3 regions of the Peribacillus sp. YIM B13472 genome follow, and region 1 is predicted to be linked to each of the others. Evidence: riboswitches for the same ligand, from Rfam matches in the RefSeq annotation. Region 1 holds a riboswitch; each other region holds the start of a gene.
What was found. A riboswitch is a leader RNA that binds a small molecule or an ion and turns the genes downstream of it on or off. The one in region 1 is predicted to bind thiamine pyrophosphate.
Positions count from the first base shown of each region.

Region 1 (4,282 bases):
TGCTCATTGTAACCACTATGTACTGTGGTTATTCTGTCGGAAGCATACTTGCTTCTTTAATTGGAATGTATGTGATGGAACAAATGAGTTGGAGGGTTTTATATTGGATAGGGGCTCTTCCCTTACTGGCACTGCCATTCTTCATGAAGCAATTTCCTGAATCGCTTTCCTATTATGTTATTCGAAAACAAGGAGCAAAGCTTGCTGGAATTCTGAATCGCATTGACCCAGACGGCGACTATAAAGAGTCGGACGATTATGAGTTTGCCAAAGTCCAAGAAAGGGCAAAGGGCTTTCCAGTCAAGAAACTCTTTGAAAATAAGCGTACTCTTAGCACATTTGCTTTTTGGGTAGCTGCCTTTAATTGTTTACTTATGGTATACGGACTCAATACATGGTTACCCAAAATCATGCAGCAGTCCGGATACGGCCTTTCATCCAGTTTATCTTTCAATCTTATATCGGGAATAGGACAAATTGGCGGATCGATAATTGGAGGGTACTTAGTTGGGAAAATAGGCCATAGAAGAGTACTTGTATCCCTCTGTGCCATAGGTACGGTCTGTTTTGTCATATTAGGATTGACCTCAAATGCAGTAGCATTATATGTTCTGATCGCTTTTGGAGGTGCCTGTACAGTTGGCACGATGAATTTGGCCAATACGTATATTTCCGAGTATTATCCGCGTGAGATAAGGACCACCGGGATAGGTTGGGCCTTGGCTTTTGGTAGAATTGGAGCGATTGTTGCCCCTACATTAATAGGATTATTGCTGGCTGCAAACTATTCGCCACAAAATGCATTTATGGCCTTCACAGTCCCGAGCATAATGGCTGCCCTGGCGTTACTCGTTGTGAAAGAAAGGTATGGCAGCTATGATAAACCGCAGATCGAGGACAATATAAAACTAAAAGCAACATCGAATGTATAATATTGTTCTTTAGTAGATGACCTAAATGTCAGCGGACAGTCATGCAACTGTTCCCTGACATTTAGGTTATTTTTTAGAAAATAAAAGAATTCACGAGTAAATCGGCCAAACTCACGAGTAAATCGGGTGAATTCACGAGTAAATCGGCCAAACTCACGAGTAAATCGGGTGAATTCACGAGTAAAACCGCCAAACTCACGAGTAAACCAGTTGAACTCACGAGTAAACCAGTTGAATTCACGAGTAAAATCTTAACTCGCCTTTTACATTGCCAGTGCTGCTGCCTATTTCGTTTCGGAAGATGCAGGGTATATTACGGGGCAAACTCTTTCCGTAAATGGTGGATTAACAATGGTTTAATCAATCAAGTTAGGTGGTTATGCAAGATTGAAAGGCTAGTAAATTTAAAGCATTAGATTGAAAACTTTTTCTAATACGTTTGACAATTGGATTTATCGTGTTAATATAAAGGCAAATGAAAATTAAATATACAATTTGTACCACTAGGGGTGCTTTATAGGTAAAAGTTGATTTTACCGCAGAAGCTGAGATTAAAGTATGACTTTAAGACCCTTAGAACCTGATCTGGTTTATACCAGCGTAGGGAAGTGGGGTCTGGAACAATACGTTTCTGTATTTTTCAAGTACAACCACTTTCTTTACGTTTAAGAAAGTGGTTTTTTGTTTGCAAAAAAAGGGGGATAAAAGGTTTTTTTTCGTAACATTTCTTGAAAAATATTATTTGGAGGTAATGGACATGAAGTTTTCAGAGGAAATTCGTCAGGAAGCTGATCATATTTGGGAAGCTAGTTTTAATCACCCGTTTGTTGCAGGAATAGGAGATGGCACATTGCCATTGGAGTGTTTCCGCTTTTATGTCATGCAAGATGCCTATTATTTATCCCATTTTGCCAGGGTTCAAGCTTTAGGGGCAGTCAAAGCTACAGATTTACATACAACAAGCAGGCTTGCCGGCCATGCACAAGGAACATATGAAGCGGAGTTGAAGCTTCATGAGAATTTTTCTGAGAGATTAGGCATCACAAAAGAAGAACGGGATAATTTCAAACCTGCCCCGACTGCTTATGCTTATACTTCCCACATGTATCGTGCGGCTTATTCGGGACATTTAGGGGATGTTATTGCAGCTATCTTGCCGTGTTACTGGCTGTATTATGAAATAGGTGAAAGACTGCAAGGGTGCATTCCGGAAGAGCCGATTTATCAAGAATGGATAGCGGCTTACGGAGGGGAGTGGTTCCGTACTTTGGTGGAAGAACAAATTGCCAGGCTTGATGAAATTGCTGAAAAAGTGACAGACGAAGATAAGGAAAGAATGAAAGAGCATTTTATCCTCAGCAGCCAATATGAATACTCATTTTGGGAAATGGCTTATCGTTTAGAGACATGGCCTGTGCATAAGGAAACACTAGAAGTATAAAGGGGAATGAAACAATGAAAAAAGGATTGAAATTAACGGACATATTGGTCACGATCGTAATTGCGGTAGCATTTGGAATCGTTTATATCCTTTGGGGTTCGATTTATTATTCAGTTAAACCATTAGGGTTACATCTGGATCAACTTATTTATGGAATGTGGTTTATAGCTGGCCCCGTCGCCTTTTTAATTTTACGGAAACCGGGTGTGGCACTTTTGGCGGAGATAGCTGCAGCTTCCGGGGAGTTCTTTCTTGGTTCACCATGGGGGCTGACCGTACTGTTATATGGGGTGGTACAAGGTTTGTTCGCGGAACTGGTGTTCATGGCGTTCAAATATAAAAAATTCAATATGCCGGTGGCCGTTTTAGCTGCGATAGCTTCCTGCCTGGCATCAGTTATCATGGATTTTGCATACGGGGAAATAGGTGCGCTTTCAACTTGGAATCTATCGTTATTCATGATAGCGAGGTTTGTGGGTTCCATATTCTTTGCAGGAGTGACTGCCTATTATCTAGTTAAAGTCCTGGAAGCAACAGGAGTAACTAATCTTGTGCGTCCGGTTTCAAATAAAGATTATGCAGAACTGGATCAAAAGTAGAGGTTGAGGGCCATGGAACCAATCGTTTCTGTTGAAAAGTTAAGAATGAAATTTCCCGGTGATGAATCTTTGATATTCAAGGACCTATCATTATCGTTCGATCAAGGAGAAAAAGTGCTATTGTTGGGACCATCAGGATGTGGTAAGTCGACTCTTTTACAAGTGTTAAGTGGATTGATTCCGAATTCCATCGAAGTACCGATGAAAACGGAGAAATTGAAATGCCCTTCTTCGTGGGGGTATGTTTTTCAAGACCCTGATAGTCAGTTTTGCATGCCATTTGCCGATGAGGAAATTGCCTTCGTCCTTGAGAATCTTTCCGTCCCTAAAGAAGAAATGAAAGAGAAGATTCAAAATCATTTCCGTAAAGTAGGATTGAACCTGGGCCATACAAGTATTGAAACATTATCAGGCGGGATGAAACAACGTCTGGCAATCGCTTCAGTATTGGCCCTTGAACCAGAAGTGATATTTTTAGATGAACCAACCGCCATGCTTGATCCGGAAGGAACGAAAGAAATCTGGGAATTGTTGAAGGAAGTCGGACGAGACAAAACGGTTATTATCGTCGAGCATAAAATTGACCATGTTTTAGAATTCATCGAAAGAATCGTGCTTTTTAACGATGATGGTCAAATCATAGCTGATGGTCCAAGAGACACCATTCTTTCACTATATAAAAATGAAATGAAAGAACATGGAATTTGGTTCCCAGGTGTTTGGGATGAATATATACAGCAGTATGCACCGATTCGGGAACACCCATTTACAGATGATTCACCCCTTATGGATGTGCAAGGATTTCGCGGTTTTCGGAATAAAGAGGAGAAAATCATGATTGAAGAGCTGAAGGTCCATTCAGGTGAATGGATTGTAATCAGGGGTGAAAATGGCGCGGGGAAGAGTACTCTTTTGCATGCACTGATGCAGTTCATAAAAACGAATGGTAAGTATGAATTATTGGGAACACCGATTAAAAAGGTGAAAAATCCAACGGATCATATGACGTTTGTCTTTCAAAATCCTGAGTTTCAGTTCGTTGCAAATACTGTATATGAAGAGATTGCCTATTCATTGCGAATTGATAAAAGGCCGCAACAAGAAATAGATGAGAGAGTCCGCTCCTTGCTTAAAGTGTTCCGCCTGGAGGCACATCGGGATAAACATCCGTTTCAATTATCAATGGGTCAAAAGCGTCGCTTAAGCGTAGCCGCCTCAATCGTAATAGACAAAAAAATCATTCTCCTGGATGAGCCAACCTTTGGCCAAGATTCGAAAAATACCTTTGCATTACTGGAAAGGTTTGAGGA
Region 1 covers NZ_JBHZPG010000004.1:93,310-97,591, reverse strand. Annotated here, with positions in the region: gene ACFX4I_RS04885 (MFS transporter) at 1-932, shown strand, start outside; gene ACFX4I_RS04880 (hypothetical protein) at 1,006-1,173, opposite strand; TPP riboswitch at 1,428-1,556, shown strand; gene tenA (thiaminase II) at 1,690-2,373, shown strand; gene ACFX4I_RS04870 (ECF transporter S component) at 2,388-2,972, shown strand; gene ACFX4I_RS04865 (ABC transporter ATP-binding protein) at 2,985-4,282, shown strand, end outside.

Region 2 (4,282 bases), on a different contig from region 1:
TGATATGTGTTTCCATAGCTCTTCTAAAGTCAGTAGAATTGTAGAAGATCATAAGTACAAAAATAAGCGGATGAACATTCAAAATCTATTATTATGATAAGGGAAAAAATGAGTTGATGTTCCAAAAAGACACGTTGCAAAAGTGAACTTGAATAAGGGTTTTTGGTAATGAGATGGAGCATTTATATTATATAATGATAGTGACAAAAGGAGGATGTATAGATGGTATATAATTCGGCAGCAGAACTTTGTGAAGGGTTTGGGTATCCGCCCGTTCATGTTAAATTGACGATAGAGATCCTCGATGAGAGATTGGGACCAGTAACGGCGGAAGCAGAGATTGCCATCAAGCCTGTTAAGTCAAAGGAATATCTAGAAGTATTGGTGGAAGAATTGGAATCGGAGCATATCTTTGCTGATGAAAATGGCAGTATCTATGGCAGCTTCGGCATCGATCAAAGCATCCAGATATATGATGAAGTCCTGACTACCATTCCGTTCGAAGAGTTAATAGGAAAGGAAAAATGGAAAGAGACAATTGAGGAATCAATCACTGTGGATAAGCTAAAGGAACAACTGGGGAAATCCCTCAATGATTATCCATTCAGTGATTTGAGCGGAAAATATAAATTCAGGAAAAGATGTACGATAACGGAACTTCAATTCAAAGAATGTAACAAAACTGGAGAAGGCGAAATGCTTTCTCTTTTTTCGATGCCATCATAATCAAATGATTATAGTGACACAATCCGTTAGATTTTTTAAACATACACAATGTCAAGGAGAGATCAATAAGGTTTTTTTTATGGTTTCAACATACATTTTTTTATGGTTTTACATAGGGTAATATATTGATAAGGGCTTTTACAAGAAAACGAAATTTATATTTTAAAAGATAAAAAGGAGAATATATGAAAATTGGTTTGGTACGGCATTTTAAGGTGGCACATGAATTTCCCACTGGGAGACCTGTGACGGCGGATGATATGAAGCAATGGTTTGAGGACTATGATGCAGCGGATATCATTTACGGAACGACTTTATTTGGTGTGGAGGAATGGCAGGAATGTTATAGCAGTGATATGTCGAGAGCTATCAAGACAGCGGAACATATCTATCCAGGTACGGTTCATCGGATGGAGGAGCTGCGGGAAATACCTTCCCCCCCACTTAAAGGAAAGGTTAAGCTGCCGTTCATCCTTTGGGCCATCTGGATTCGCTGCTGCTCGGTAATCAACAAGCAGACAAGGGCGGAAATTAAGATCGCAGAGCGAAGGATCAATAAAGTATTGGATGAAGTCTTAGCAAAGGGGGAAAGGGATGTTCTGATCGTGAGTCATGCCGCCCTCATGGTATATATGAGGAAAGAGCTGATACGACGGGGGTTCACCGGTCCAAAATTCAAAATTGCCAGTAATGGAAAGCTTTATGTATTTGAAAGATGAAAAAGGGGAAATATTGGGTGTACCACCAGAAAGGGTAAGTCATTTTTGCTGATTTTAAGAAAGAGGAAGGCATTTTCCGAATAGTTATTCTTTTTTTATTGGTTGTGGTTTATTATTGTAATAGTGTAATTTTTACGAATTCAATAATAGGGAAAGAGGGGTGGACATTTTGCTGAAGGCAGTTTTTTTTGATTTAGATGATACATTACTATGGGATCAGAAAAGTGTAAAAGAGGCTTTTGTGGCCACATGCGAAGTGGCTAGGGAGAAATATGATCTGAATGTGGACGAGTTTGAAGAAGCGGTGCGAAAGGAAGCACGTGAGCTTTATTCTTCTTACGATACATATGCATTCACTCAAATGATCGGAATCAACCCATTTGAGGGATTATGGGGGAATTTTCAGGATGATCATGATGAATTCCGGAAGATGGCCGGGATTGCACCGGCTTATCGGAAAGAAGCGTGGACGAGAGGTTTGAAGGCATTAGGGATCGATGATCCGGAATTTGGGCTTGAACTGGCAGAACGTTTCCCGGCCGAGAGACGCAAAAAGCCATTTATCTATGAAGAATCATTCCGTGTTCTGGATGAATTAAAAGGGAAGTACAAATTGCTATTGCTTACGAATGGATCTCCTGAACTACAAAATACCAAACTTGAAATTACGCCTGAACTGGTTCCTTATTTCGACCAAATCGTGATATCAGGCGCATTTGGACGAGGTAAACCAGATGCCTCCATTTTTGAGCATGCTTTGGAAATCATGGGGCTTGATAAGGATGAAGTATTGATGGTCGGCGATAATTTAATGACCGATATCCTTGGAGCATCACGGGTAGGCATAAAGTCGGTCTGGATAAATCGCCATGATAAGGAACGGAATGAAGTGCTTCCAACCTATGAAATCAAGCATTTAGAGGAGCTATTCCCCATCCTTGAGAACCTGGGGAATTAATTGGCAGTACTACTTCAAATTACAAATTTTGGAGAGTTGTAAAGGAAGTACTAGGTCTTTTAAAGTATTTACAGAATGAAAAGGGTGATATATAGTTACCCTGTAATCAATTAAATTATTCAGACTAGGGGTGTCCAATAAAAGTTGGGCTGAGAGAGAAGCGCTTAAGCTTCTTAACCCTCAGGACCTGATCTGGTTCATACCAGCGTGGGGAAGTTAGAATCTACTAAACAATGACATTTCAATTGGTCATTTCTGTAGTCATACTAACGCTAGCCGGGTCTTAAATATGAGATCTGGCTTTTTCGTGCGAAATGGATTGGATTTTGTCCTTTTTAAATAAACTTAAAAAGGAGAAATGAAATCATGATGAGTAATTCTGTAAATGACATGAACGTTTCAATTATGTCTAGTTTTGCCGGAAGTAAAAAAGTCTATGTTGAGGGATCTAGACCTGATATTAAAGTACCTATGCGTGAAATTAAGCTAAGTCCGACTACAGGGGCATTCGGCGAAGAGGAAAATCCGCCTTTACGAGTATATGACACAAGCGGTTTTTATACGGATTCAGATTATCCCATTGATATTCGTAAAGGTCTTGCCCCGATTAGACGAAGCTGGGTTCTGGAACGGGAAGATGTTGAAGAGTATGATGGCCGTGAAATAAAGCCCGAAGATAACGGGTATAAGAAAGTTGAGTCACAATCCAACGCCGAAGTTTTTCCTGGATTGAAAAGAAAACCATTGCGTGCAGTGAAAGGGCAAAACGTAACCCAGCTCCATTATGCCCGTAAAGGTATCATTACTCCAGAAATGGAGTTCATTTCGATCAGGGAAAATGTAGCCCCTGAGTTTGTAAGAGAAGAGGTAGCTAGCGGGCGGGCGATCATTCCGGCAAATATTAACCATCCTGAAAGTGAGCCCATGATCATCGGACGTAATTTTCATGTGAAAATAAATGCGAATATTGGAAATTCCGCGGTTAGTTCATCGATCGAAGCTGAAGTGGAGAAAATGACTTGGGCTACACGATGGGGTGCAGACAATATAATGGATCTTTCCACCGGAAAGAATATTCACACGACCCGGGAATGGATTATCAGAAATTCACCTGTGCCAGTTGGGACGGTTCCGATATATCAAGCATTGGAAAAAGTGAATGGAGTCGCGGAGGATTTAAATTGGGAAGTTTTCCGGGATACATTAATCGAGCAGGCTGAGCAAGGTGTCGATTACTTCACCATACACGCTGGTGTGCTTTTGCGATACATCCCCATGACAGCAAAGCGAGTTACGGGAATCGTTTCCCGAGGGGGCTCCATCATGGCACAATGGTGCTTGGCCCACCACCAAGAAAGTTTTCTCTATACTCACTTTGAAGAGATTTGTGAAATCATGAAGGCTTATGATGTCTCTTTCTCATTAGGTGACGGCCTCCGTCCGGGATCCATTGCAGATGCAAACGATGAGGCACAATTTGCTGAATTGGAAACACTTGGGGAACTGACGAAGATTGCTTGGAAGCACGATGTTCAAGTCATGGTGGAGGGACCCGGTCACGTACCGATGCATTTGATTAAAGAAAATATGGATAAGCAGCTCGAAGTCTGTCAAGAAGCACCATTCTATACCTTGGGACCATTGACAACGGATATAGCTCCTGGATACGATCATATCACTTCTGCGATTGGTGCTGCCATGATTGGATGGTTTGGAACTGCCATGCTTTGTTATGTGACACCGAAAGAGCATTTGGGACTTCCGAATAAAGAGGATGTTCGGGTAGGGGTCATAACTTATAAAATTGCGGCCCACGCAGCTGACCTTGCTAAAGGTCATCCGCATGCAAGAAAACGGGATGATGCCCTTTCGAAGGCTA
Region 2 covers NZ_JBHZPG010000017.1:67,436-71,717, reverse strand. Annotated here, with positions in the region: gene ACFX4I_RS14655 (hypothetical protein) at 223-726, shown strand; gene ACFX4I_RS14650 (histidine phosphatase family protein) at 912-1,445, shown strand; gene ACFX4I_RS14645 (HAD family hydrolase) at 1,615-2,403, shown strand; TPP riboswitch at 2,520-2,634, shown strand; gene thiC (phosphomethylpyrimidine synthase ThiC) at 2,770-4,282, shown strand, end outside.
Region 2: it holds a riboswitch for thiamine pyrophosphate, as region 1 does, so the genes downstream of both, thiC (phosphomethylpyrimidine synthase ThiC) here and tenA (thiaminase II) in region 1, are expected to answer to the same signal.

Region 3 (4,282 bases), on a different contig from region 1:
TCGTGTTCATGCTGGTTTTATTGATGTTCATGAAAAAATGGCAAGCGTTTCTTGTTTATGTCAAAAACATAATGGGAAATCCCAAACTCTTTACGGCATTACTAACGGCCTCACTGCTTGTTACAGCTAATTGGGGAGTGTTCATCTGGGCCGTTAACTCAGGACGGATCCTCGACACGAGCCTTGGATATTATATCAATCCGCTAGTCAGTGTACTATTGGGAGTGATAGTCTTAAAAGAAAAATTGAGCAGGGCCCAAATCATTTCATTCCTGCTTGCAGGAATCGGAGTCTTGATCCTTGGCATTCATTTCGGCACGATCCCGTGGATCTCTCTTGTGTTGGCCATGACGTTCGGATTATACGGTCTGGCAAAAAAAATGATCAAGGCCGAATCCGCGATCGGGCTGACGCTCGAAACGATGATGGTAACGCCTCTTGCCCTGGGTTACCTGATATACTTGATGAACCAATCAGAAATGCAATTCTTTACAGAGGGAAGCACAAGCCTGCTGTTGGTGGGCGGCGGGATTGTCACGGCATTGCCTCTTTTATATTTTGCCAAAGGGGCGGAGAAGATCCCGTTATCGATGCTTGGCATTTTTCAGTATATCGCTCCGACCTTATCTTTATTGATCGGTGTATTCGTCTATCATGAAAGTTTTACTAAAGCACATCTTTTAGCCTTTTTGTTCATATGGTCAGCCTTGGCTGTTTATACATTATCCATAACGAAATGGGGTCAGGCAAGTGCCCGCAGGTTCAAAGGCAAAGGGAATATTGGTGCGTGAATAACAAAAAATGCTTGGGAGATTTCTCCCCAAGCATTTTTTTATGCCGGTATTTAATGAAACAGTTTTACGGCATAGGGGAAATGCCAGGGTCATGAAAGGAAAATATTCGAACCTATTTCAGAAACAATACAATTGGAAAGGCTGACAGGACTGTGATCGGGCTTTGCGCGGGGGATATTTAGTTGGAATTGACTATAGAAGGAACTATCCAGGAAAATGATATGAGTTGTCAGGAATGCTGATATGGTGGCGAACGGCTTTCTATTGCTATTTAATTCAGCGATGATTCCCTGTGAACTGGTAATCCCGATCCCGTGGCCATAAAAGAGGTTATTTCCTAATAATATGGCATTTTCACCTTGCCATTCAGGAGTTGCCTCGTCGTGATCAGGGTTTTTGAAGTAAACACAATCACCTGGTAAATAATCCCTTCCTTGGTGAATATCGAGAGCCATATTTTGTGGAGGGTGCCAGTCATATAAAACTAGTTTTGAAAAAAGGTTGTCGAAATTCCTAGGGCCGATTAAATCCAAAATGGCCTTTAAAAAAGTGACGACCATCGCTGTCCCGCATTCGAAAGCATAAAGCCTTCCATTTATGAAAATGTCAACGAGTGCAGCATGAGGGAGAATCCCTGGCTGAAGGGTAAAGGTACCACCCTTTGAAAGGCGCCAATATTGTTTATTGGATTCCGATTCCTCAAGTGTGGAAAATTCGGCATCACTTTTATCCAACGCAATAGCTGCCGCAATGACTCGGTTCCTCAGTTGTATCTCGAAATTAAACTCTCCAAAGTTCCGGTATTCAAAAACGGTAGAATCTTCCGCCAGCAATTGGATAATTTCAAGCGATTTAGCAGATGTTATTCCTGGTTGGATTTGACTGACATCTAACCATTTGTGATTAATCTTTATCATGATCATATCCACCTTTTGCTTATGAAATTAATGGTTTATAAAACCGGGAAACAAAAATGTCTACATGTAATGCTCATTATATGAATGCCAGCAAGGAATTGACTATTTGGAACAGGTCAGCCACCGTTGCAGCCGCGAATGATTGGAATGAAAAGAGGCAGAATTTTGTTGCTTTCATTCCAAAAGATGTTTTGCTAGATATCCTAGAGTGCAAGGAATACCTTTCCAATTAGCGAGAAGAAGCAAATTAGTATTCCTTTTTCACCATGAATTGATATAATGAGAGAGAAAAGTTCATATGTTCGAGAAATGTAGGGGGGCCAGTACTGCTGGCTGAGATTGCATCCTTTAGATGCTGACTCTTTGAACCTGATCTGGATGATGCCAGCGGAGGGAACATATTATTACTGATTTTTTGTTTTGTATGTTAACGCCCGAATTCATCTTCGGGCGTTTTTTGCTTTTTTTATCCAGTATTTGAATAGACCCTGGAGCCCCATTATGGTTCCGGCATATGGATCTTATATGATGTGTAGGAGGATAATGACTTGAATAAATTCTTACCAATGTTAACTTCGTTGTTCCTTTTGGCTGGATGCGGAGCAGGCGGAACTAATGAAAAAGAAGAAGCATCTAAAAATGAAGGAAATGAAAAATTAAAAAAGGTATCGGTCGTGCTCGATTGGACACCGAATACAAACCATACAGGATTGTATGTAGCCAAGGAAAAAGGTTATTTTAAAGAACAAGGTCTTGATGTGGAAATCATCATGCCAGGTGAAGCTGGAGCTGATAAGCTTGTCGCTTCGGGGAAATCTGAATTTGGCGTGAGTTACCAGGAGGGCGTAACGCAAGCCCGCGTGCAGGGCGTGCCGATTGTTTCGGTAGCTGCCGTCATCCAGCATAATACCTCGGGATTCGCTTCCCCTGAGGCAAAGAACATTAAAACTCCCAAGGATTTTGAAGGGAAAACGTATGGTGGCTGGGGGTCCCCGGTTGAAAAGGCCATTATTGATTCACTCATGAAAAAAGAAAATGCGGATGTAAATAAAGTGGATATAGTCAATACAGGAGACACGGATTTTTTCACTTCGGTTAAAAGGGATATAGATTTTGCCTGGATCTATTATGGATGGACAGGCATTGAGGCGGAGTTGCGAAATGAAAAGCTTAATATGGTTTACTTAACCGAATACTCTGATAAGCTTGATTACTATACGCCTGTTTTGACAACAAATGAAAAGATGATAAAAGAAGATCCCGAGACTGTTAAAGCATTCGTTCATGCAGCATCGAAAGGGTACCAGTTTGCGATTAAGAATCCTGACGATGCAGCAGACATGTTAATTAAGTCTGCACCGGATCTTGATGCAAAACTAGTGAAGAAAAGCCAGGAGTGGCTTGCAGACAAGTATCAGGATGATGCTCCGCGATGGGGTGAACAAAAGCTTGAAATTTGGAAGAATTACAGTGATTGGATGACTGAAAATAAGCTTCTTGAAGGTGATTTCGATCCTGAAAAGGCATTTACCAATGAATTTTTACCAAAATAGGAGGAAATACAATGGCCAACTCATTAATTAGTATACAGATTATTCCTAAAGGGGAAAATGTCATTCCTATGGTCGACGAAGCAATCAAGATCATTGAAGAATCAGGTGTCAAGTATGAGGTTCACCCGCTTGAAACGACAATGGAGGGTGAGCTTTCCGAACTTTTTGCCGTGATAGAAAAAATGAATGTAAGAATGATTGAAATAGGATCGCCGAATGTCATTTCCCAAGTGAAAATATTATATCAGCCAAGCGGGATTACGATGGATACGTTAACGGAGAAATATCGGGCATGATCAAAAGGGGAATTTGGAAGAAGGGGGCTCCCTTCTTTCTTTTATTATTGTTGCTGATAGTATGGGAGTCAGTGACAGTCTTATTGAAAGTCGAAGAATGGCTGCTTCCCGCTCCATCGTCCATTTTCATTGAAGGAATTGAGTCGTCCCGCAATCTTTACGGACACCTTATATCCACAACCGAGCTTGCGTTGTCGGGTTTTTTTATTGGTAGCTGCATCGGCTTATTGATCGCGGCAATTTTACACCTATTTCCCGGTGTGAAGGACGCGGTTTATCCTCTGCTCATACTATCACAAAATATACCCATCATTGTTTTGGCGCCGCTCTTGGTGATCTGGTTTGGCTTTGGCATGCTGCCTAAGTTAATAGTGATTTCGCTTGTATGTTTTTTTCCGGTTGCGGTTGCATCATTGGACGGTTTTCGCCAGACACCATACGAACTTAAGCATTATTTCAAGATGATGGGAGCGGGAAAAAATCAGTTATTTTGGAAGCTGGAACTTCCTCACTCGATTCCGTTCATTTTCTCCGGCCTGAAAATTTCTGCCACCTATAGTGTAATGGGTGCAGTTATTTCGGAATGGCTTGGGGCAAAATCGGGGATTGGTGTTTATATGACTCTCGCTTCCTCTGCGTTCAGGACAGATCGGGTGTTTGTTGCCATTTTCATCATCATGGGAATGAGCCTGATCTTTTTTGGAATCATCACCTTCCTGGAG
Region 3 covers NZ_JBHZPG010000008.1:84,041-88,322, reverse strand. Annotated here, with positions in the region: gene rarD (EamA family transporter RarD) at 1-791, shown strand, start outside; gene ACFX4I_RS08865 (protein-glutamine gamma-glutamyltransferase) at 884-1,711, opposite strand; gene ACFX4I_RS08860 (hypothetical protein) at 1,768-1,944, shown strand; TPP riboswitch at 2,015-2,124, shown strand; gene ACFX4I_RS08855 (ABC transporter substrate-binding protein) at 2,278-3,264, shown strand; gene ACFX4I_RS08850 (thiamine-binding protein) at 3,276-3,560, shown strand; gene ACFX4I_RS08845 (ABC transporter permease) at 3,557-4,282, shown strand, end outside.
Region 3: it holds a riboswitch for thiamine pyrophosphate, as region 1 does, so the genes downstream of both, ACFX4I_RS08855 (ABC transporter substrate-binding protein) here and tenA (thiaminase II) in region 1, are expected to answer to the same signal.